Regions from separate parts of the Streptomyces sp. NPDC023723 genome, predicted to be linked through region 2. Evidence: riboswitches for the same ligand, from Rfam matches in the RefSeq annotation. Region 2 holds a riboswitch; the other holds the start of a gene.
What was found. Region 2 has a riboswitch for S-adenosylmethionine ahead of thrC (threonine synthase). Riboswitches for the same ligand answer to the same signal wherever they lie in the genome.

Region 1 (4,873 bases), on a different contig from region 2:
GAGCCGGCCGAACGCGAGGAGACCATACGCCTGGTCACCGACGAACTGGACCGGATGAGCCGGATCGTGGAGGACCTGCTGCTGCTCGCCAAGGCCGAACGTCCCGACTTCGTCACCCCCGAGCCGGTCCAGCTCGCCGAACTCACCGCCGACGTCTACGTCAAGGCCCGCACCCTGGGCGAGCAGGACTGGGTGCTGGCCGAAGTCGCCGACGGGGAGGCCCTGCTGGACCCGCAGCGGATCACCCAGGCCATGGTCCAGCTCGCGCAGAACGCCGTGCAGCACACCGCCCCCGGCCGGCCGATCCGGATCGGCTCCCGGGTCCGGCACGGACATGTGGAGCTGTACGTCGCCGACTCCGGCACCGGCGTGCGGCCCGAGGACGCCGGCGTCATCTTCGAACGGTTCCGGCGCGGCGCCGCCCGGCGCGGCGCGCGCGGCTCGGGCGCCGGGCTCGGCCTGTCGATCGTCAAGGCGATCGCGGAGGGCCACGGCGGCCGGGTCCGGCTGTGCGGCACCGAGGGCGGCGGCGCCACCTTCGTCCTCACCATGGGCACGCTCACGACTCTGGAAGAGGCACACCCTTGAACCGCATCCTCATCGTCGAGGACGAGGAACGCATCGCCTCCTTCGTCCGCAAGGGCCTGCGCGCCAACGGCTTCACCACCACCGTGGCGGCCGACGGCGAGGCGGGCTACGACTACGCCCTGACCGGCGGCTTCGACCTGGTGGTCCTGGACATCGGGCTGCCCGGCCGGGACGGCTTCACCGTGCTGCGCGAGCTGCGCGAGGCCCGGGTGACCACCCCGGTGATCGTGCTCACCGCGCGGGACTCGGTCCGGGACACGGTGGCCGGCCTGGAGGGCGGCGCCGACGACTGGATGACCAAGCCGTTCCGCTTCGAGGAACTCCTCGCCCGGATCCGGCTGCGGCTGCGCACGGCGGCCCGGGCGCCCGAGGTGACGGTGCTGCGGTCCGGCTCGCTCGGCCTGGACCTGCGCACCCGGCGGGCCCGGGCCGGGGACCGGACGGTCGACCTGACGGCCCGGGAGTTCGTGCTCCTCGAACTGTTCCTGCGGCACCCGGGGCAGGTGCTGTCCCGCGAGCAGATCCTCTCCCACGTCTGGGGCTACGACTTCGACCCCGGCTCCAACATCGTGGACGTCTACGTCCGGGCGCTGCGCAAGAAGCTGGGCGCGCAGGCGGTGGAGACGGTACGCGGGATGGGCTACCGGCTGCCCTGCCGCTGAGCCGGGTGAAGTTTCCTTCATGCCCGGCTCACTGGCCCTGGCGGAGGCGCTGTCCCGCGGCGCGGAACTCCTGGCCGACGCCACCGAGCGGGCCCTGCGGATGATCCTGCTGGGTGCCCGGCTACCGGGTCAGGCGGCGGACGTACCGGCCGCGGCGGACCGGTCGGGCACGCAACGCCCTTCCTCCGTACGGTAGTTCCAGCGGGCGCCGTCCCGCACCAGCTCCGTCACCGCCGTCACGAACCGCGTCACGTGCTCGTCCGGGGTGCCCGCGCCGAAGCTGACCCGGACCGCGTTGAGGGACCGCTCGCCGGGCGCGGCCTCGGGCGCCCCGCACTCGCCCTGGGTCCCCGGGTCGCTGCCGAGCAGGGTGCGCACCAGCGGGTGGGCGCAGAACAGGCCGTCGCGCACCCCGATGCCGTACTCGGCGGAGAGGGCGGCGGCGAAGTGGGAGCTGTTCCAGCCGTCGACGACGAAGGAGAGCACGCCGACGCGCGGGGCGTCGTCGCCGAACAGCGACAGCACCCGCACCTCGGGCACCTCGGCGAGGCCCGCCCGCACCTTCTCGATCAGGTACCGCTCCCGGGCCACCAGTTCGTCGAACCCGGCCTCGGTGAGGGCCTTGCAGGCGGCGGCGATGGCGTAGGCGCCGATGACGTTGGGCGAGCCGGCCTCGTGCCGGGCGGCGCCCTCGTGCCACTCCACGTCCACGCCGCCGTCCGCGCGCCGGGCGACCTTGCGGCTGGCGCCGCCGCCCGCGAGGTACGGCTCGGCCTCGGCCAGCCAGTCGGCGCGGCCGGCCAGCACCCCGGAGCCGAAGGGGGCGTACAGCTTGTGCCCGGAGAAGGCGACCCAGTCGACGTCCAGGTCGCGGACGTCGACCGGGTGGTGGGGGGCGAGCTGGGCGGCGTCCAGGACGATCCGGGCGCCGTGCGCGTGCGCGGCGGCGGCCAGTTCGCGCACCGGCCACAGCTCGCCGGTGACGTTGGAGGCGCCGGTGACACAGACCAGGGCGGGGCCGTGCGGCTCGCGGGCGGCGAGGGCGCGCTCCAGGGTCTGGACGGCCTGCGCGGGGGTGCTCGGGGCGTCGAGGCAGGTGACCTCGGCGTGCCGCCAGGGCAGCAGCGAGGCGTGGTGCTCGGTCTCGAAGACGAAGACCCGGCAGCCGGCCGGCAGCGCGGCGGCCAGCAGGTTGAGGGAGTCGGTGGTGGACCGGGTGAAGACCACCTGGTCGTCGCCCCGGCAGCCGAGGAAGTCGTGCACGGTGCGGCGGGCGTTCTCGAACAGGTCGGTGGAGAGCTGGGAGAGGTACCCGGCGCCCCGGTGCACGCTGCCGTAGTACGGCGCGTAGCCGGCCACGTCGTCCCAGACCCGCTGGAGGGCGGGGGCGCTGGCGGCGTAGTCGAGCGCGGCGTAGGTGACCTCGCCGCCGGTGACCAGCGGCACGGTGACGTCCCGGCCGAGGACGGCCAGCGGGGCGGAGACAGCGGTGGGGACGGACACGTCGGACACACTCCTCAAGACCAGGACCCCTGATCTGTGAGGGATCCGCGCTTGCCGCGGACCCTGCTGTCCACGGCCTGGTCTTCACCCGGGGCACCCCGCCACGGACGGAGGGTTGCCGGACAGTCGGCCGGGGCCTGATGACTGTCACTCATGACCTGGTCGAAAACGTAACCGAGGTGATCGTCGTCCCGCAACCCGTGCCCGGATCGCGGGACGCACGTCACATCCGCCGGTCAGGCGTTGCTGGCGGCCACCCAGCGCTCCAGCGCCCGCCCGGCCGCGCCCGAGTCGATCGACTCGGCGGCGCGGGCCATGGCGGCCCGGATGCGGTCGGCCAGCGGTCCGGTGCCGGGCTCCAGGGCCACCAGGGCCGCCGCCGAGTTGAGCAGCACCGCGTCCCGCACCGGGCCCGGTTCGCCGCCGAGCAGCCGGCGGGCCACGTCCGCGTTGTAGGAGGCGTCGGCGCCGCGCAGCGCCTGGACCGGCACGATCTCCAGGCCGACGGCGCGCGGGTCGAAGGCCTCCTCGGTCACCGCGCCGTCCCGCACCACCCACACCCGGGAGGTGGCCGTGGTGGTCAGCTCGTCCAGCCCGTCGTCGCCGCGGAAGACCAGCGCGGAGTTGCCGCGCTCGGCGAACACCCCGGCGATGATCGGTGCCATCCGGGCGTCGGCCACCCCGATCGCCTGGGAGCGGACCTTGGCCGGATTGGTCAGCGGGCCGAGGAAGTTGAAGACCGTCCGGATGCCGAGCTGGCCGCGGGCGGCGGCCACGTGGCGCAGCGCCGGGTGGAACTTCGCGGCGAAGCAGAAGGTGATGCCGGCCTCCTCGGCGACCTCGGCCACCCGCTTCGGGGTGAGCTGGAGGTTGATGCCGAGCTTCTCCAGGACGTCGGAGGCGCCGGAGGCCGAGGAGGCCGCGCGGTTGCCGTGCTTGACGACCTTCGCCCCGGTGCCGGCGATGACGATCGCCGACATGGTGGAGATGTTGACGGTCTTGGCGCCGTCGCCGCCGGTGCCGACGATGTCGACCGTGTCGCCGGGCACCTCGATCACATGGGCGTGCTCGTACATCGCGCGGACCAGGCCGCCGATCTCGTCCACCGTCTCGCCCTTGGCCCGCAGCGCCACCGCGAACCCGGCGATCTGCGCGTCGGTCGCCTCGCCGCGCATGATCGTGTCCATCGCCCATGCCGTGTCGTCCGCGGACAGGTCCCGGCCGTCCAGCAGTCCGTTCAGCAGGGCGGGCCAGGAGCGGGCCGCCGCGGTGTCGCCTCCGGCGGGGGTCACAGCGCTCATCAGCCGCTCCTGGGATGTCGTAGGGAGAGTCGGTCCCACCCTATCCAGCCCCGGGGCATGACGAAGGGCCCCGTCCGAACACCGGACGGGGCCCTTCGCCGTGGCGTGGCGACGCTCAGAGATCAGTGATGGCCGTGGCCGCTGGTGATCTCCTTGTACTCCTCGACGGTCGGCTTCGGAATCTGCGACTCCTCGCCGTAGTAGGACTTGCTGAGCTTGGCCCGGAGCTTCTGGGTGCTCTTCGGCTTCCGCTCGACCCCGTTCTCGTCGACGCCCGGGCCGATCTCGGCCGGCTGGTACTGCTCGTGCGCGGTGAGCGTGTACAGCTGCTCCTGGCTGAGCGGCTCGTGCACCTCGATGAACTCACCGTGCGGCAGCCGCTTGATGATGCCCGACTCGCGGCCGTGCAGCACCTTCTCCTTGTCCCGGCGCTGCAGGCCGAGGCAGACCCGCTTGGTGATCACGAAGGCGAGCACCGGACCGACGAAGAAGCCGACCCGGACGAACCAGGTGACCGCGTTGATCGACAGATGGAAGTGGGTGGCGAAGATGTCGTTGCCACCACCGACCAGCATGATCATGTACGCCGTGACCCAGGCGACACCGAAGGCGGTGCGGGTCGGGGCGTTGCGCGGACGGTCCAGGATGTGGTGCTCGCGCTTGTCCCCGGTGACCCAGGACTCGATGAACGGGTACACCGCGATCGCGGCGAGGAAGATCCCGAAGACCACCAGCGGGACGAACACGCCCAGGACGAGCGTGTGACCCCAGAAGTTGATCTCCCAGCCGGGCATGGCACGGACCAGACCCTCGGCGAAG
Region 2 (4,873 bases):
CGCAGGCCCTCCTTGACCAGGGCCTGGGCGAGCACGGTGGCGGTGGTCGTACCGTCGCCGGCGACGTCGTCCGTCTTCTTGGCGACTTCCTTGACCAGCTCGGCGCCGATCTTCTCGTACGGGTCCTCGAGCTCGATCTCCTTGGCGATGGAGACGCCGTCGTTGGTGATCGTGGGCGCGCCCCACTTCTTCTCGAGGACGACGTTGCGGCCCTTGGGGCCGAGCGTCACCTTGACGGCGTCCGCGAGCTGGTTCATGCCGCGCTCGAGGCCGCGCCGCGCCTCCTCGTCGAACGCGATGATCTTGGCCATGTGAAGTGGTCCCTCCAGGACTGGGGGTGATTCCTTCGGACCGCGCCCGCGCCCGCGACGGACGGCTCGCCGGCCTCGTGGGTTCCTTCCCCACCCGGCCTGCGGGCCTCACCGACCCGGTCCTTCGTTGTCACTCTCACCTTCAGAGTGCTAACGCAATGATTAGCACTCGACCCCTGCGAGTGCAAGCGCCTCCCCCGGATCGGGGGCGGCGCTCAGCCCCCGGCGAACATGCCGGAGGGCCCGTACCTCGACGAGGTACGGGCCCTCCGGAGAAGAACCGTTCGCTGCGGTGGTCGCGCGTATCAGGCAGAGACGCGGACCATGTCGGCCTGCGGGCCCTTCTGACCCTGCGAGATCTCGAACTCGACCCGCTGGCCTTCTTCAAGGGTGCGGTAACCGTCCATCTGGATCGCGCTGTAGTGGACGAAAACATCCGCACCACCGTCGACCGCGATGAAGCCGTACCCCTTCTCCGCGTTGAACCACTTGACGGTGCCCTGAGCCATGCCTAACTCCCCTATTACTGGCCCTTGCACAGATCCGCACTTCGCGAATCCGGGTCAGACCTCGCCCCCAAGGTTGCGGAGGCGTGCGCCGGAACGCGTCGACCGCGGCCGAATGTATCTGTCCAACTGCCCTCTGCAACAGGTCAATTGGACGAGAAATCCGGACGGGAGCGGTCCGGAATATGGTGAGAATTCGTCCGATTCCAGGGCAAGTCGGGCCACATGAAAGCCACAAAAGCCGCAAAGAATGCCCACAGTTTGGCTACATCTAGTCGGGCGGGCGGCAGAAATTCGGAGCTCGCGCTTCGGTGATCAGCAGCGCGTTCCCCAACTGTACCGCGCTCAACCACATGGAATTGCCCCCTCCGCTTCTATTGCGGAGGGGGCAATTCAGGGGAACGGTGCGTGACCGGCCGGGTCAGCCGCCGGCGACGGCGGGAATGATCGAGACGCCGGCCCCGTCGGGGGTCGCGGTCTCCAGGCCCTGCTCGAAGCGGACGTCGTCGTCGTTGACGTACACGTTGACGAACCGGCGCAGCTTGCCCTGGTCGTCCAGGACCCGGGCGGCGATGCCGGTGTGGTTCTTCTCCAGGTCGGCGATGACCTCGCCGAGGGTGGCCCCCTCGGCGCTCACTTCGGCCTGCCCGCCGGTGTAGGTACGCAGGATGGTGGGGATGCGGACAGAAACGCTCACTTCAGACCTCCGGTCAGGGGATGTACGCAGGGGCGCGGGGAACGCGGGGAACTGCGCGTCACGCCAGCCCCGCCGCACGGAACGATTCGAGGTTCGGCCGGATCGTCGCCGTGAGCCCGGTCCCGGCGACGGCGTCCAGCGTCTTGAGACCGTCCCCGGTGTTCAGCACGACAGTCGTCAGGCTCGGGTCCAGCAGACCCGCCTCGACGAGCTTCTGCGTCACGCCCACGGTGACCCCGCCCGCCGTCTCCGCGAAGATCCCCTCCGTGCGCGCCAGGAGCTTGATCGCCGCGACCACCTGCTCGTCGGTCACGTCCTCCACCGCGCCGCCGGTGCGGCGCGCGATGTCGAGGACGTACGGGCCGTCCGCCGGGTTGCCGATGGCCAGCGACTTGGCGATGGTGTCCGGCTTCTGCGGGCGGACCACGTCGTGGCCCGCCTTGAACGCCGTGGACACCGGCGAGCAGCCCTCGGCCTGCGCGCCGAAGATCTTGTAGGGCTTGTCCTCGACGAGCCCCAGCTCGATCAGTTCCTTCAGCCCCTTGTCGATCTTCGTGAGCTGGGAGCCGGAGGCGATCGGCACGACGAGCTGGTCGGGCAGCCGCCAGCCGAGCTGCTCGCAGATCTCGTACGCCAGGGTCTTGGAGCCCTCGGCGTAGTACGGCCGCAGGTTGACGTTGACGAAGCCCCAGCCCTCGCCGGCCGAGTCGCCGATCAGTTCCGAGCAGAAGCGGTTGACGTCGTCGTAGTTGCCCTCGATGCCGACCAGCTCGCCGCCGTAGATCGCGGCCATGACGACCTTGCCCTGCTCCAGGTCGTGCGGGATGAACACGCACGAGCGCAGGCCGGCCCGGGCGGCGGCGGCGCCGACCGCGCCGGCCAGGTTGCCGGTGGAGGAGCAGGACAGGGTGGTGAAGCCGAAGGCGCGGGCCGCTTCCAGGGCCTGGGCGACGACGCGGTCCTTGAAGGAGTGCGTCGGGTTGCCCGAGTCGTCCTTGACGTACAGGCCGCCGGTGACGCCGAGCTCGGCGGCGAGGCGGTCGGCCTTGACCAGCTTGGTCCAGCCCGGGTTGATGTTGGGCTTGTCGGCCACGTCGGCCGGTACGGGGAGCAGCGGCGCGTAGCGCCAGATGTTCGCGGGGCCCGCCTCGATGCGCGCACGGAGCTTCTCGGTGTCGTACCCGGAGAAGTCGTAAGCGATCTCCAGCGGGCCGAAACACTCCTCGCAGGCGAAGACCGGACCGAGGGGTACCCGGTGTCCGCATTCACGGCAGGAGAGCGCCGCGGCGGGGCCGAGATCGACAGCGGCAGCGGAGGTGGTGTTTTCGGCGGTCTGCACAGCCATGGAGGCGAGGCCCTTCCTCATCTTCCTCACGACGCATCTCGCCGTGAGACGGATTTGGCACCTTCCCGAGCCGGGAGCCTCGCATCTTCACGAGTGCCGGCTGGAGGGTTGCCGGGGCTTCATCGGGCCGTGTCCCTCTGCCCCTCTGGATGAGCTGTATGTGGTTGTCAGCGGCGGCCACCCCCGACATGCGATGGTCATCCGCGTTGTTCAAGACTGTAACCGAAGGCCAGGACAGTTGAGATAGTCGTCCGATGCGCGAGATGGATCACACCCGCGACACGTGGTCCGTACAGGGAGGAGCCGGGACCGTGCTGGAAGAAGTCGAGCGGTGGCTGAACGCGCGCTCCTGGTCCGTGTCCGACCGTCCGCTGCACCAGATCCTGGCCGCCAAGCAGCGCACGGGGCAGTCGGTCAGTGTGGTGCTGCCGGCGCTGAACGAGGAGGAGACGGTCGGTGACATCGTCGCGGCGATCCGGCACGACCTGATGTGCCAGGTGCCGCTGGTCGACGAGATCGTGGTGGTCGACTCCGGGTCGACGGACGCCACCTCGAAGGTGGCCACGGCGGCCGGCGCGCGGGTCGTGCACCGCGACGGCATACTCCCGCGGGTGCCGCCCGTGCCCGGCAAGGGCGAGGTGCTGTGGCGGTCACTGCTGGTGACCGGCGGCGACATCGTGGCGTTCGTCGACGCGGACCTGAAGGAGTTCTCGTCCGACTTCGTCACCGGCATCGTCGGCCCGCTGCTCACCGACCCGGACGTGCACCTGGTCAAGGCCATGTACGACCGTCCGCTGGGCGCCGCCGCGGGCCAGGGCGGCCGGGTGACGGAACTCATGGCCCGCCCGCTGCTGAACATGCACTGGCCGCGGCTGGCCGGGTTCGTGCAGCCGCTGGGCGGCGAGTACGCGGCCCGCCGGTCGCTGCTCGAGCAGCTGCCGTTCCCGGTCGGGTACGGCGTGGAGCTGGGCATGCTGGTGGACGCGCTGCACCTGGTGGGCCTGGACGCGCTGGCCCAGGTGGACGTCGGGGTGCGCAGGCACCGGCACCAGGACGGGCAGGCGCTGGGCCGGATGGCCGCCGCCATCTACCGCACCGCGCAGCTCAGGCTGGCCCGGGGCCATCTGATCCGGCCGTCGCTGACCCAGTTCGAGCGCGGCGCGGACGGATTCGAGCCACGCACCTTCTCGGTGGACACCGAGGAACGGCCGCCGATGCTGGAGATCGCCGAGTACGCCCGGCGCAAGGTCGCGTGAACGTACGTTTGAGCTGTTCGCGGCCGGGCTAGGTTGAGGCGTATGGCTTCCACCTCTTCGTCATCCTTCGGTGCTGCTCAGGTGCTGGTGGCCTCCAACCGGGGCCCCGTCTCGTACGAGATCCAGGAGGACGGTTCGCTGCGGTCGAAACGCGGCGGCGGCGGACTGGTCTCCGGGCTGTCGGCGATCGGGCCGGACGCGGGGGCGCTGTGGGTGTGCTCGGCGCTGTCCGACGGCGACCGCGAGGCGGTGCGGCGCGGGGCCGGCGAGGACGGCGTGCGGATGCTGGACGTCCCGGCCGAGGTGCACGCGGACGCGTACAACGGGATCGCCAACTCGGTGCTGTGGTTCGTGCACCACATGCTGTACCAGACGCCGCTGGAGCCGGTCTTCGACGCGGAGTTCCGGCGGCAGTGGGCGTCCTACGAGGCGTTCAACCGGGCGTTCGCGCAGGCGCTGGCCGAGGAGGCCGCCGAGGGCGCGGCCGTGCTGGTGCAGGACTACCACCTGACGCTGGTGCCGGGGATGCTGCGCGAGCTGCGCCCGGACGTCAGGATCAGCCACTTCTCGCACACGCCGTGGGCGCCGGTGGAGTACTTCCGGATGCTGCCCGACGACATCGCCGCCCAGGTGCTGCGCGGGATGCTGGGCGCGGACCGGCTGGGCTTCCTCACCCGGCGCTGGGCGGACGCGTTCACCGGGTGCTGCGAGGCGCTGGTGGGCGGGCTCGGGGAGACGGTGATCGGTGTGCACGGGCT

Region 1: it holds a riboswitch for S-adenosylmethionine, as region 2 does, so the genes downstream of both, AB0G32_RS30310 (aminotransferase class V-fold PLP-dependent enzyme) here and thrC (threonine synthase) in region 2, are expected to answer to the same signal.

The regions. Positions count from the first base shown of each region.
Region 1 covers NZ_JBFAAP010000040.1:45,436-50,308, reverse strand. The annotation lists gene AB0G32_RS30325 (ATP-binding protein) at 1-588, shown strand, start outside; gene AB0G32_RS30320 (response regulator transcription factor) at 585-1,250, shown strand; partial or broken gene AB0G32_RS30315 (glycerate kinase) at 1,264-1,446, shown strand; gene AB0G32_RS30310 (aminotransferase class V-fold PLP-dependent enzyme) at 1,380-2,753, opposite strand; SAM riboswitch class IV at 2,796-2,912, opposite strand; gene trpD (anthranilate phosphoribosyltransferase) at 2,990-4,054, opposite strand; gene AB0G32_RS30300 (cytochrome bc complex cytochrome b subunit) at 4,177-4,873, opposite strand, start outside.
Region 2 covers NZ_JBFAAP010000001.1:183,300-188,172, reverse strand. The annotation lists gene groL (chaperonin GroEL) at 1-311, opposite strand, end outside; gene AB0G32_RS00945 (cold-shock protein) at 617-820, opposite strand; gene AB0G32_RS00940 (ubiquitin-like small modifier protein 1) at 1,239-1,514, opposite strand; gene thrC (threonine synthase) at 1,573-2,859, opposite strand; SAM riboswitch class I at 2,874-3,015, opposite strand; gene AB0G32_RS00930 (glucosyl-3-phosphoglycerate synthase) at 3,171-4,115, shown strand; gene AB0G32_RS00925 (trehalose-6-phosphate synthase) at 4,158-4,873, shown strand, end outside.